DNA from 2 places in the Kitasatospora sp. NPDC043950 genome. Region 1 is predicted to be linked to the other one. Evidence: riboswitches for the same ligand, from Rfam matches in the RefSeq annotation. Region 1 holds a riboswitch; the other holds the start of a gene.
The links. A riboswitch is a leader RNA that binds a small molecule or an ion and turns the genes downstream of it on or off. The one in region 1 is predicted to bind guanidine.
Positions count from the first base shown of each region.

Region 1 (6,598 bases):
CGTTCCGGGGGGACGCCCCCGGCACCGCCCGGGCGGACTGGCTGCGCGTCCTCGACCACGCCCGCCCCGACCCGCACGACGCCGCCCCCCGGCTGCCCGCCCGCGACGGGCGCCACCCGTCGTCCGTGCTCAGCCTGCCCGACGCCCCCGCCCAGCCGTACGTCCGGCGGCGCGACGGCGTGCCGCGCGGGCGGACGGTGGCCCACGAGGTGGCCGGGCGGCGGGTGGACGTCCACCTCCCCGCCGGGGGCGGGCCTTCCGCCGGCGGCGGGCCGTTCGCGGTGGCCGTGCTGCTGGACGGCGAGATGTGGGGCGAGGTGCTGTCGGTCGGCGACACCCTCGACAACCTGGCGGCGGACGGCGCCATCCCGCCCACCGTCGCCCTGCTCGTCCACACCATGGGCCCCTGCCGACCCGACGACCTCAGCTGCAACCCGGCCTTCGTCGACCTCCTCGCCGACCGCCTCCTCCCCTGGGCGGCGGCGGAGTTCGGCACCACCACCGACCCGGCCGCCACCGTGATCGCCGGCCAGAGCGCGGGCGGCCTCACCGCCGCCTTCGCCGCGTTCCGGCGCCCCGACCGCTTCGGCGGCGCGCTCTGCCAGTCCGGTTCCTTCTGGTGGCCGGACGAGACCGAGTTCGACGAGGGCAGTGAGTGGCTGACCCGCCAATTCGCCCGCGAGCAAAGGCGGGAGGCCCGGTTCTACGTCGAGGTCGGCCTCCAGGAGTGGATGCTGCTCCCGCAGAACCGCCACCTGCGCGACGTCCTCACCGCCCGCGGCTACGACCTCGCGTACCGCGAGTTCAACGGCGGCCACGACTACGCCTGTTGGCGCGGCGGGCTGGCGGACGGGCTGGCGCACCTGCTCGGGGGTGCCTGACGGTCCCCACCGGGTCGGCGGACCGGCGCGCGGCGACGGGGGCGTGCTAGCGTCCCGGTGGCGGCGCGCCGGTGACCGCCCCGGACGAGATGTGCGCCGTACCCGGCCCGCCAAGACGACGCACCGAGGGAGACGTCATGGCCGCCGGTGCCCCGATCGCCCGTCCGCTCGACGTGCGGTGGATCCACGGGTCCCCGTCCGCGAAGCACAACACGGACCCGGACATCCAGGTCCACGCGTACGACGAGCACACCGTCATCCTGCGGCAGAACAAGGCGGTCGACTACGAGGCGCCGTTCCTGTTCCTGCTGTTCGGGGGCGAGCGGGCGGTCCTGATCGACACCGGGGCCACCGCCTCCGCCGCGTACTTCCCGCTGCGCACCGTGGTCGACGGACTCATCGACCAGTGGCTCGCCGACCACCCCCGCGACGGCTACGGACTGCTCGTCCTGCACACCCACCCGCACGGCGACCACGTCGCGGGCGACGGGCAGTTCGCCGACCGGCCCGCGACGACCCTGGTCGGCGCCGACCCGGCCACGGCCTGGCCGTACTTCGGCTTCGACCAGGACCCGGACGCCGTCGCGCGGGTGGACCTGGGCGGCGGCCGGGTGCTCGAATGCCTGGCCACCCCGGGCCACCACCCGGCGGCCGTCACCTACTACGACCCGTGGACGGGCCTGCTGCTCACCGGCGACACCGTCTACCCGGGCCGCCTCTACATCGACGACTGGCCGGCCTTCACCCGCACCGTCGACCGGCTGATCGACTTCGCCGAACGCCGCCCGGTGACGCACCTGCTCGGCTGCCACATCGAGATGACCCGCACCCCCGGCGTCGACTACCCCATCCGCACGACCCACCAACCCGACGAGCCGCCCCTGCAGCTGACCGTCGGACACCTCCGGGCCATCCGCACCGCACTCGCCGACCTCGGCGACCGACCGCGCCGGCACGCCCTGCCCGACCTGATCCTCTGGCCGAGCGCCTGAGCCCGGAAGGCCGCGTCCAACGAACTGACGCCGCACCCCGCGATCGCGGGGTGCGGCGTGGCTGTTCAGTCGGCGGGGGGTGGTGCCGGCGCCTCCCGGGGGAGGCGGGTGGTGAGGAGGGTGCCGGCGGCGACCAGGGCGGCGGTGAGCAGAAGGGCGAGGCGGTAGGGGCCGGGTGAGCCGCCGTCGGTGTCCAGGGCGCCGATGAGGGCGGCGGTGGCGGCGATGCCGAGGGCGCCGCCGAGGGTGCGGACGATGGTGAACAGGCCCATGGCGCGGCCCATCGCGGGCCCGGGGACGTCGGCGAAGCCGGCGATCTGGACGGTGAGCACGGCGGTGCCCAGGACGAGCCCGACCGCGAACATCAACGCCCGTACGGCCCAGGGGTTCTCGGCGAAGCCGAGGGCGGCCAGGACGAGGGCGGCGAGCAGCAGCGCGGGCAGCGCGAGGCGGCGGGGACCGAACCGGGGCAGCAGGCGGTCGACCACCTGGGAGGCGGCCATCAGGCCGATCGCCTCGGGGAAGACGCTCAGCCCGGCGTCGAGGGCCGAGGCCCCGAGGGCGGCCTGGTAGAGCAGCGGGAGGACGAACAGGGCGCCCATCAGGCCGGCCGAGGTGAGCAGGGCCAGCCAGGTGGCGGTGCCGAAGGCGCGGTCGGCGAGCTGCCGCAGGTCCACCAGTGGTTCGGCGGAGCGGAGTTGGTGGCGCACGGCGATGACGAGCAGGAGGAGACCGGCCACGCCGCTGAGCGCCACTCCCGGCGAGGACCAGCCGTGCGCCGGGCCGAAGCCGAGCGCGTAGGTGAGCAGTCCGAGGCCGGGGGTGGCGAGCAGGAAGCCGGTGGTGTCGAAGCGGCCGGCCGGGGGCTCGTCCGCCGCGCGCAGGCCGATGAGCCCGGTCACGACGGCCGCGACCCCGACCGGCACGTTGACCAGGAACAGCCAGTGCCAGGAGAGGTGTTCGGTCAGGAGGCCGCCGAGCGGCGGGCCGAGGGCGGGCATCAGGGCGGTCGGGACGATCAGGATCCGGCCCAGGCCGGCCCGCTCGTGCGGGGCGAAGGCCCGGAACAGCAGGGTCATCCCGACGGGGGTGAGCAGCCCGCCGGCCACGCCCTGGACGGCCCGCGCGGCGGCGAGCGAGCCGAGGCCGGGCGCGGCGGCGCACAGGGCGGAGGCGAGGGTGAACGCGGCCAGGGAGCCGAGGAAGACCCGTTTCACGCCGAACCGGTCGCCGAGCCAGCCCGCCACCGGCAGGCCGACGGCGAGGCCGACCAGGAAGGCCGTCTCGACGGCGTTGGCGGCCGAGACGGGCCGCCCGAAGTCCTCGGCGATGGTGAACAGCGCGGGGTTGACGATGGTCGAATCCAGGCCGTTCATGCACATCGCGGCGGTGTAGACCACGACCACCGCGGCGCGCCCCGCGAGCAGGGGGCGCGCCGGGGCGGCCTCGACGGCCGGAGGGGTCACAGGTCGGTCCAGTGGGCGGTGATCCACTGCACGGCGTCGGCGCGCTCGCACGGGCCGTGGGAGACGTTCCAGCCGGCCGGGACGGCGGCGAAGGCCGGCCAGAGCGAGTGCTGGCCCTGGTCGTTGACGAGGGCGAGGAACTCGCCGTCGCCGTCGAAGGGGTTGGCGGGGGCGTCACTCATCGGAGGACTTCTCCAGGTGGTCGGTGATCACACGGGCGATGTGCGCGATCGGGGCGGGCAGGGTCATGTCCTTGTGCGAGCAGGCGACGTCGGTGTTGTCGATGCGGCCGGACACGTACGGGGTCCAGAGTTCGGGCACCAGGGTCTCGTCGATGGTGTCGACGGTGGCGCGGAAGAACAGCACGTCGCCGTCGAAGGGGCGGTGGTCGTGGCCCCGGACGAGGTGGTTGGTGTTGAGGTAGATCCGGTTGAGGGCGGCCACGGTGGCGTCGTCGAGTCCGGCGAGCGGGCTGCCCTCGCGGCGCAGCAGCTCGGTGACGGCGGCGAGTTCGAGCGGCCGCCCGGCGAGGTCCTCGGGGCCGTAGCCGCCCATGGTGAGCAGCGCCTCCAGCGCCTCGGCCTGGTCGGGGACGGGCAGGTCGCGGAAGCCCTCGGCGGGGTAGGCGTCCAGGATCGCGAGCAACTCGACGGCGTGGCCGAGGTCCTGGAGCCGGACGGCGACGGCGTGCGCGATGATCCCGCCGGTGGACCAGCCGAGCAGCCGGTACGGGCCCTCGGGCTGGACCTCGCGCAGCCGGTCGACGTAGTGCGCGGCCAGCTCGTCCAGGGTCTGCGGCAGGGGCCGGGCCGCCGTGGCCGCGCCGACGCCCTGGGCCTGGAGGCCGTAGATCGGCAGGTCGGCGGGCAGGTGGCGGATCAGGCCGGTGTAGCACCAGCTGAGGCCGCCGGCGGGGTGGACGGCGAACAGCGGGGTACGGCGTCCGGGCGCGGCGGGCCGCAGCGGGAGCAGGACGTCCAGCGCGTCGGCGCTCTGCGAGCCGGCCGCCAGGGCCGTGTCGAGGGCGGCGACGGTGGGCGACTGGAACAGGGTGCCGATGCCGACGTCCAGGCCGAGCAGTTCGCGGATCCGCCCGGCGAGGCGGACGACCAGCAGCGAGTGGCCGCCAAGGGCGAAGAAGTCGTCGTCGACGCCGACCGCCGCGACGCCCAGCACCTCGGCGAAGAGTTCGCACAGCTGCTGTTCGCGCGGGGTGCGCGGCGGGCGTCCGGCGCCGGTGGCGGGCGCGTCGGGGGCCGGCAGGGCGCGGCGGTCGAGCTTGCCGTTGGCGGTGAGCGGCAGCCGATCGAGCAGGACGACGGCGGAGGGCACCATGTGGGCGGGCAGTCCGGCGGCGGCGTGGGCGCGCAGGTCCTCGGGGGTGGGGGCGGCGACGGCGCTCGGGTCCTCGGGGCTCGCCGTGGTGACCGCGTAGCCGACCAGTCGCTTGTCGCCCGGGGCGTCCTCGCGGACGACCACGGCGGCGTCGGCGACGCCCGGGTGGGCGGCCAGCACGGCCTCGATCTCGCCGAGTTCGATCCGGAAGCCGCGCAGCTTCACCTGCTGGTCGGCGCGGCCGAAGTACTCCAGGACGCCGTCGGCGCGGCGGCGGGCGAGGTCGCCGGAGCGGTACATCCGGGTGCCGCGTTCGCCGAACAGTTCGGCGTACGGGTCGGCGACGAAGCGTCCGGCGGTGAGGTCGGGGCGGCCGAGGTAGCCGCGGGCCAGGCCGGCCCCGGCGACGTACATCTCGCCGGTGACGCCGGGCGGGACGGGCTGGAGGTGCTGGTCCAGGACGTAGACCCGCAGGTCGGGGATGTTGACGCCGATGGTGCTGCTGCTTCCGGCGGCGGCGGTGGCCCGGTCGAGGGCGATGTAGGAGACGTGCACGGTGGTCTCGGTGATGCCGTACATGTTGACCAGGGTGGGCGCGTCCTCCGGGTGGCGGGCGTACCAGTCGTCGAGCCGGGCCAGTTCGAGCGCCTCGCCGCCGAACACCACGTAGCGCAGGGCGAGTTCGGATCCGGGGCGGTCCCGGTCGGCGGCGCTGAGCTGGTAGAAGGCGGACGGGGTCTGGTTGAGCACGGTGACGCGTTCGCGGGCGAGCAGGTCGAGGAAGGCCGCCGGGTCGCGACTGACCAGGTGCGGGACGACGACCAGGCGGCCTCCGTGCAGCAGGGCCCCCCACAGCTCCCAGACGGAGAAGTCGAAGGCGTAGGAGTGGAAGAGGGTCCAGACGTCGTCGGCGCCGAAGCCGAACCAGCGGTCGGTGGAGCTGAACAGCCGGACCACGTTGTGGTGGGTGACGGGGACGCCCTTGGGGCGGCCGGTGGAGCCGGAGGTGTAGATGACGTAGGCGGTGTCCTCGGCGCGCAGCGGGCGGGTGCGCTCGTGCTGGGCCAGCGGGGTGGCCGGGTGGGTGGCCGACTCCCGTCCGTCGACGAGCAGTTGGGGCACCTGGTGGGCGGGCAGCCGGGGCGCGGTGGCGCGGTCGGTGAGCAGGGCGGCGGGGGCGGCGTCGGCCAGCATGTAGGCGAGGCGGTCGGCCGGGTAGTCGGGGTCGAGCGGCAGGTAGGCGGCGCCGGACTTGGCCACCGCGAGGAGGGCGACGACGAGTTCGAGCGAGCGCGGCAGGGCGAGGGCGACGATGGTGCCGGGGCCGATGCCGTTGGCGGCCAGCAGCCGGGCCAAGCAGTCGGCGCGGGCGGCGAGTTCGGTGTAGTCGAGCTGCTCGTCACCGCAACTGACGGCGACGGCCCGCGGGTTGGCGGCTGCGGCGGCCTCGAACAGCTCGGCCAGGGTGGCGTCCGGGGCCGAGGCGTGCGGGGCCGACGTGTGCGGGGCCGAAGTGTGCGGAGCCGACGTGTGCGGAGCCGACGTGTGCGGGGTGCCGTTCCACTCGACCAGGGCGCGCAGCCGCTCCTCCTCGCCAATCAGCGGGAGCCGGCCGATCGCGGTGTCGGGGGCGGTGGCGGCGGCGGCGAGCAGCCGGGCGAGGCGGGTGGCGAGCCCTTCGACGGTGGCGGCGTCGAAGAGGTCGGTGCGGTACTCCAGGAAGCCGCCGATGCCGCCGTCGGGGAGCTCGCCCGCGTTGAGGGTGAGGTCGAACTTGGCGGTGCCGCTGGGGACGGCGGCGATCCGGGCGGTGAGGCCGCCGCCCAGCGGGTGGGGCTCGTCGGGGCGGCTCTGCCAGGCGAGCATCACCTGGAACAGCGGGTGGCGGGCGAGGGAGCGCGGCGGGTTGAGCTCCTCGACCAGG
Region 1 covers NZ_JBWKER010000020.1:39,387-45,984, reverse strand. The annotation lists gene fes (enterochelin esterase) at 1-881, shown strand, start outside; guanidine-III (ykkC-III) riboswitch at 946-1,006, shown strand; gene AC07BF_RS15710 (MBL fold metallo-hydrolase) at 1,019-1,873, shown strand; gene AC07BF_RS15705 (DHA2 family efflux MFS transporter permease subunit) at 1,939-3,339, opposite strand; gene AC07BF_RS15700 (MbtH family protein) at 3,336-3,521, opposite strand; gene AC07BF_RS15695 (amino acid adenylation domain-containing protein) at 3,514-6,598, opposite strand, start outside.

Region 2 (6,598 bases), on a different contig from region 1:
GGACAGCCCGCCGAACAGCCCGCCGGGGAAGCGGCCGCCGGACCGGAGCCGGCCGCCGAACCGCCGGTCTACGCCGACGCCGACGCCTGGATCGAGCACGTCCCGCAGCCGCCCGCCGAGCAGCCCCCGGCCGGCACCGACCAGCCGTACGGCGACGGCCAGGGCGGCTACGACACCGGCGTGTACGACACCGCCGTCCTGACGCCGGTCCAGGGCATCCCCGCCCAGACCGCCGACGACCAGGTGTACTACCCGCCCCAGGGCTACCCCGAGCAGCCGTACCAGGGCACCCCCGCCCACGGCACCTACGTGCCCGGCGGCTACCCGCAGCAGAACGGCTACGACGCCGGGTACGACGCCCCGGTCTACGAACCCACCCCCGCGCACGGCACGCCGCTGCCCGGGGCCGCCTTCGACGGCACGCCCCCGCACGGCACGCCGTACGTCGCCACGCCCCCGCACGGCGCTCCGGCCGGCGGCACCGCCCCGGCCGGCGTCCCGTACGGCGCCACCCCCGCCCACGGCATCCGGCTCCCCGAGGACGACCACGCATCATGACGTCGCCTACCGACATCGGCGCAGCACTCCAGCAGGACGGCGGCGAGGGCGGCGCACCGGAGCCGTTCGGCCTGGGCAGCTCACCGCTGCGCAGCGACGCACTGCCCAAGGCGCTCGGCATCTACCCGTACGCGGCCGACCTGTGGGCCGAGGGGCTGCTCTGGGGCGCGGTGCTGCGCTCGCCGCACCCGCACGCCCGGATCAGGGGTATCGACACCGCGGCCGCGCTCGCGCTGCCCGGCGTGCACGCCGTGGTCACCGCCGCCGACCTGCCGCCCGGCCCGGACGGAACCCCGGACGGCGCCCCGGCCGGGCCGATCGTCGCCGACCGGCCGGTGCTGGCCGCGGGCGTGGTGCGCCACCACGGCGAGCCGATCGCCGCGGTGGCCGCCGACCACCCGGACACCGCCCGGCTGGCGGTCGGTCTGATCGCGGTCGACTACGAGCCGCTGGAGGCCGTCACCGACCCCGAGCAGGCCTTCACCGCCCCGTCGCTGCACCCGGACGGCAACCTGTTCCGCCACCTGCCGCTGCGCACCGGGGACCCGGACGCGGCCGGCGAGATCATCATCGAGGGCCTCTACCAGGTCGGCCGTCAGGACCCGGCCCCGCTCGGGGCCGAGGCCGGGCTGGCCGTGCCGCGCCCGGACGGCGGCGTCGAACTGCACCTGTCCTCCACCGACCCGCACGGCGACCGCGACCGCACCGCCGCCTGCCTCGGCCTGGAGCCCGACCGGGTCCGGCTGGTGGTCACCGGCGTGCCCGGGGCCACCACGGACCGCGAGGACCTCTCCTTCCAGGTCACCCTGGCGTTGCTGGCGCTGCGCACCGGCCGCCCGGTGAAGATGACCCTCACCCGCGAGGAGTCCTTCCACACCCACCCCTCGCGCCACCCCGCGCTGCTGCGCTACCGCCACCACGCCGACGCCGAGGGCACCCTGGTGAAGGTCGAGGCGCAGATCCTGCTGGACGGCGGCGCGTACGCGGACGTCTCCGCCGAGGCGCTGGCCGCCGCCACCGCGTTCTCGGTCGGCCCGTACGTCTGCCCGAACGTCTTCGTGGACGCCTGGGCGGTGCGCACCAACAACCCGCCGGCCGGGCGGATGCGCGGCGAGGGCGCGTTGCAGGCCTGCTTCGCCTACGAGTCGCAGCTGGACCAGCTGGCCGCCCGGATCGGCGTGGACCCGGTGGAGATCCGCCGCCGCAACGCGATGGCCACCGGCGACCCGATGCCCACCGGACAGGCCGTCACCTGCCCGGCGCCGGTCGGCGCGCTGCTGGAGGCCGTCGCGGCCGAGCCGCTGCCGGCCCTGCCGGTGGACGACCCGGACGCCGAGTGGCTGCTGCCGGGCGGGCCCGGTGGGGCCGGCGACCCGGCGGCGGTGCGGCGCGGGATCGGCTACGCCGTCGGCATGGTGCACATGCTCGGCGCGGAGGGCGAGGACGAGGTCTCCACCGCCACCGTGCGGGTCAGCGGCGACCACGCCACGGTGATCTGCGCGGCCGTCGACTCCGGACAGGGCTTCGCCACGCTGGCCCGGCAGATCGTGCAGACCGTGCTGGGCGTCAGCGAGGTGTACATCGCGCCGGCCGACAGCGACCAGTCCATCGCCGGTCCCTCCGCCCGTGGCCGGCACACCTGGGTCTCCGGCGGCGCCGTCGAGCGCGCCGCGCTGATGGTCCGCCACCAGCTGCTCCAGCCGATCGCCGCCAACTTCGGGATGTCGGTGGAACTGCTGCAGATCGCCGACGGAAAGATCACCTCGTACGACGGGGTGCTCGGCATGCCGGTCGCCGAGGCGCTGGAGGGCAAGGAGCTCTGGGCGACGGCCCAGTGCCGCCCGCACCCCACCGAGCCGCTGGACGAGTCCGGGCAGGGCGACGCCTTCGTGTCGATCGCGTTCTGCGCGATGCGCGCGGTGGTGGACGTGGACATCGAGCTGGGCGCCGTCCGGGTGGTCGAGATGACGGTCGCCCAGGACGTCGGCCGGGCGCTGAACCCGCGGCAGATCGAGGACCGGATCGAGGCGGGCGTGGCCCAGGGCGTCGGCCTGGCGCTGCTGGAGGACCTGCGCACCGAGGGCGGCGTGCTGCTGAACCCCTCGCTCACCGGCTACCGGCTGCCCACCGCGCTGGACACCCCGCAGGTGCGCATCGCCGCCCTGCTGGAGGAGCGGGACGTGGTCGCCACCTTCGGGGCCAAGGCGGTCAGCGCCGCCCCCGCGGTGGTCGCCCCGGCGGCCGTGGCCGCCGCCGTCCGGGCGGCCACCGGCCTGCCGGTCGGCCGGCTGCCGATCCGGCCGGAGGACGCGGTCGCGGTCTGACGGGCGGGGGCGGCGGCTTCGGCCGACCGCCCCGGAAATACCGGAAACAGGAATTGCCGGTCGACGGAATGTCGACCGGCAATTCCATTTCCGGCGAGGCCATGACGGGAATCGAACCCGTGTACACCGCTTTGCAGACGGTTCCCTAAGCCACTCGGGCACACGGCCAGTGAATTCATAGTGGCGGAATGCGCGGGGGGCCGTCAACGGCGGAATGTAAATTCTGTATGGCGGCTTGTGCTACGGTCGGAACCAGGTGGTCGGTTGCCCGGCCGCCCCGGACGAGCGCGTCGTACCCGGTGACGACAAGACGGCGCAGTTCAGCGGCAATCCGGCCGCTGTGGACTGCGGAGGTAGGCCGTCATGGCATGGCTCGTTCTGATCATCTCGGGTGTCCTGGAGACCGTGTGGGCGGTGGCCCTGGAGTCGTCCAAGGGCTTTTCCCGGCTCACCCCCAGCCTCGTCTTCGGTGTGGCCCTGCTGCTGAGCATGGGCGGGCTGGCGTACGCGATGCGCACCATTCCGATCGGCACCGGCTACGCGGTCTGGGTCGGCATCGGTGCGGTCGGCACCGCGCTCTACGGCATGGCCGTCCTGGGGGACGCGGTGACGGCGGCCCGGATCGGCTGCCTGCTGCTCATCGTCTCCGGCGTGGTCGGCCTGAAGGTGCTCCACTGACCGCCGCCTGAGCTTGGCCCGCCCTTCCCCCGACCCCGGTCCTAGGCCCAGCGACCTAGCTGGTCACCGACTCGGGTCAGGGGTCATGAAGGCAGACGGCCCTTACGATGTTACGTATGACCACTGCCTCCCCCACCTCGGTCGACTCCGCCTCGATACCCTCCGAACTCGACCCAGGTGGCGGGGTCCTCAGCGGCCGCTACCGCGCTCTGACGCTGGGGATCGTGTCGGTGGTCCTGGTGATCGCCTTCGAGGCGACCGCCGTCAACACCGCGATGCCGACCGCGGCCCGCCAGCTGAACGGCATCGGGCTGTACGCCTTCGCCTTCTCCGGCTACTTCACCACCACGCTGTTCGCGCTGGTCGTCTCCGGGCAGTGGTGCGACCGGCGCGGGCCGATGCAGCCGCTGTTCACCGGCATCGCGGTGTTCGGTGTGGGCCTGGTGGTGGCCGGGACGGCGCCGGGCATGTGGGTGTTCGTGGCCGGGCGGGCGATCCAGGGCCTGGGCGGCGGGCTGGTGATCGTCGCGCTGTACGTGGTGGTCGGCCGGGCCTACCCGGAGCGGCTGCGGCCGGCGGTGTTCGCGGCCTTCTCCTCGGCCTGGGTGCTGCCCTCGATCATCGGGCCGCTGGTCTCCGGCGCGATCACCCAGCACCTCGGCTGGCGCTGGGTGTTCCTGGCCGTGCCGGTGCTGATCCTGCTGCCGCTGGCCGTGATGGGCCCCGCGCTGACCCGCTCCGAGCGGGAGCACCCGGTGGCCAGGGGCTCGGACTTCGACCGCCGGCGCACCCTGCTGGCCGCGATGGCGGCGCTCGGTGCCGGCCTGCTGCAGTACGCGGGCGGGCGGCACGACCTGATCGGGCTGCTCCCCGGGATCGTCGGGGCGGCGCTGCTGGTGCCGGCCGTCCTGGGACTGTTGCCCGAGCGGACCCTGCGGGCAGGGCGGGGGCTGCCGGCGGTGATCCTGCTGCGCGGACTGGCGGCCGGGGCGTTCCTCGGGGCCGAGGCCTTCGTCCCGCTGATGATGACCACCGAGCGCGGCCTCTCGCCGACGATGTCGGGGCTCACCCTGACCAGCGGCGGGCTCACCTGGGCGCTGGGCTCCTGGCTACAGGGGCGGCCGGGAGCCGAGCGCTACCGCGAGGCGATGATCCGGGGCGGGTTCGTGCTGACCACGGTGGCGATCGCGGGCGCCGCGCTGGTGCTGGTCCCGGCGGTGCCGGCCTGGGTGGCGGCGGTGGCCTGGGGCGTCGGCGGCATCGGGATGGGACTGACGGTCGCGAGCGTCAGCGTGCTGATGATGAAGCTCTCCGCGCCGGAGGACGCCGGGGTGAACTCGGCGGCCCTGCAGATGAGCGACGCGCTGGGCAACGTCCTGCTGACGGGCCTGGCGGGGGTGATGTTCGCGGTGCTGGGCGGCGGCTCGCTCGCCGCCGCCCACGAGGGCGCCGGGGCCACCGCCTCGTCCGGGGCCGCCGGCTCGCCCGGGGCCTTCGCGGTGATCCTGCTGGCCATGGCCGGCGTGGCGCTGCTGGGGGCGCTGCTCGCCGGCCGGGTCCGGGCCAGGTCCTGAGGGTCAGCCGGCAGCGGCGGCGGAGGGCACCGGCGGTGCCCCGGGGGTGCCGAGGAAGGCCTCCCAGCCGCCGGTCGGCGCCTGGCCCGGGGCGAGGCCCTGGAGCTTGCGCAGCACCGCCGGGTCCTGGGCGTCCAGCCAGTCCACCAGTTGGCGGAACGAGACCAGCCGGACCTCCGGCTTGTCCGCGATCGTCCGGAGCACGTCCTCGACGGCGTTCATGTAGATGCCGCCGTTCCACTCCTCGAAGTGGTTGCCGATGACGTACGGCGCCCGGTTGCCGTTGTAGGTGCGGTCGAATCCCAGCAGGTAGGAGTCGCGGGCCTGGGCCTGGAAGCCCGGGTAGAGCGCCGGGTCGGCCTTGGTGTTGGGGCCGCACTGGTTGTACATGATGTTGTAGTCCATCGACAGCACCTGGAAGGTGTGCCCGGGGAAGGGGATGGACTGCAGCGGGAGGTCCCAGAGCGCACCGCCCTGGATCTTCTGCGGCCACACCTGGGTGCCGTTGCCGCTGCTGTCGTAGCGCCAGCCGCGCTTGACCGCGGTGGGCAGCAGGTTGCGCTGGCCCTCCAGGCAGGGGGTGCGGCTGCCGATCAGCTCCCTGCGGTAGTCGAAGGGCAGGGCCGGCAGGTCGGTGAAGCCGGTGTTGGTGCGCCAGTTCGTCACGAAGTCCATGGCCTGCTGGATCTCGCTGTCCCACTCCTCCGGGGACCACTTGCCGACGCCGGTGGCGCCGCAGAAGTGGCCGTTGAAGTGGGTGCCGATCTCGTGGCCCTCCAGCCAGGCCGCGTGCACGTTCTCCAGGGTGTCGTGGATGTGCTGGTCGGTGAGGTAGCCGATCTCGGAGGCGCCGACCTTGTGCTGCGGGGGGCGGTAGAGGTCCTTCTTGGACTCGGGCAGCAGGTAGAGGCCGCTGAGGAAGAAGGTCATCGAGGCGTTGTGCTCCTGCGCCAGCCGGCGGAAGCGGGCGAACAGTCCGTTGTCGAGTTCGCCGGCGCCGTCCCAGGAGAAGACCACGAACTGCGGCGGCCGTTCGCCGGCCTTGAGCCGCTCGGGGGTGGGCTGGTGGGGCTGGGCCCCGGTGTCGGAGGTGGAGCCGTCGCCGATCAGGACGGCCTGCTGCTCGGCGGCGTCCGTGGGGCCGGCACTCTGGTCGACGGCCGCGCCGGTGGGAGGGACGGCCGAGCCGATCATCGGCTTCTTGCTGTCGGCGCTGTTGCTTCCGCAGCCGGTCGCCAGGGTGGCGGCGGAGGCCGCACCGGCGGCCAGCAGGGTGCGGCGGGAGAGAGCGGCCATGGTCACTCCGTTCATGAGGCGTTCGGCAGGCGTACAGGCGTGCGGAAATCCGGTCGGACAAGTGGGGTGATAGAACCCGTGACCGGGTCAGCATGGCAGCTGGGCTCGATCGGTCGGCCAGGCGCCACTGGCGGTCTTCATCGATCGCCCGATTGACGCAACCGGACC
Region 2 covers NZ_JBWKER010000045.1:34,510-41,107, reverse strand. The annotation lists gene AC07BF_RS27325 (xanthine dehydrogenase family protein molybdopterin-binding subunit) at 555-2,882, shown strand; tRNA gene AC07BF_RS27320 (tRNA-Cys) at 2,979-3,050, opposite strand; guanidine-III (ykkC-III) riboswitch at 3,136-3,202, shown strand; gene AC07BF_RS27315 (DMT family transporter) at 3,246-3,560, shown strand; gene AC07BF_RS27310 (MFS transporter) at 3,677-5,134, shown strand; gene AC07BF_RS27305 (polysaccharide deacetylase family protein) at 5,138-6,430, opposite strand.
Region 2: linked by a shared signal. The riboswitch ahead of AC07BF_RS27315 (DMT family transporter) and the one ahead of AC07BF_RS15710 (MBL fold metallo-hydrolase) in region 1 are both predicted to bind guanidine.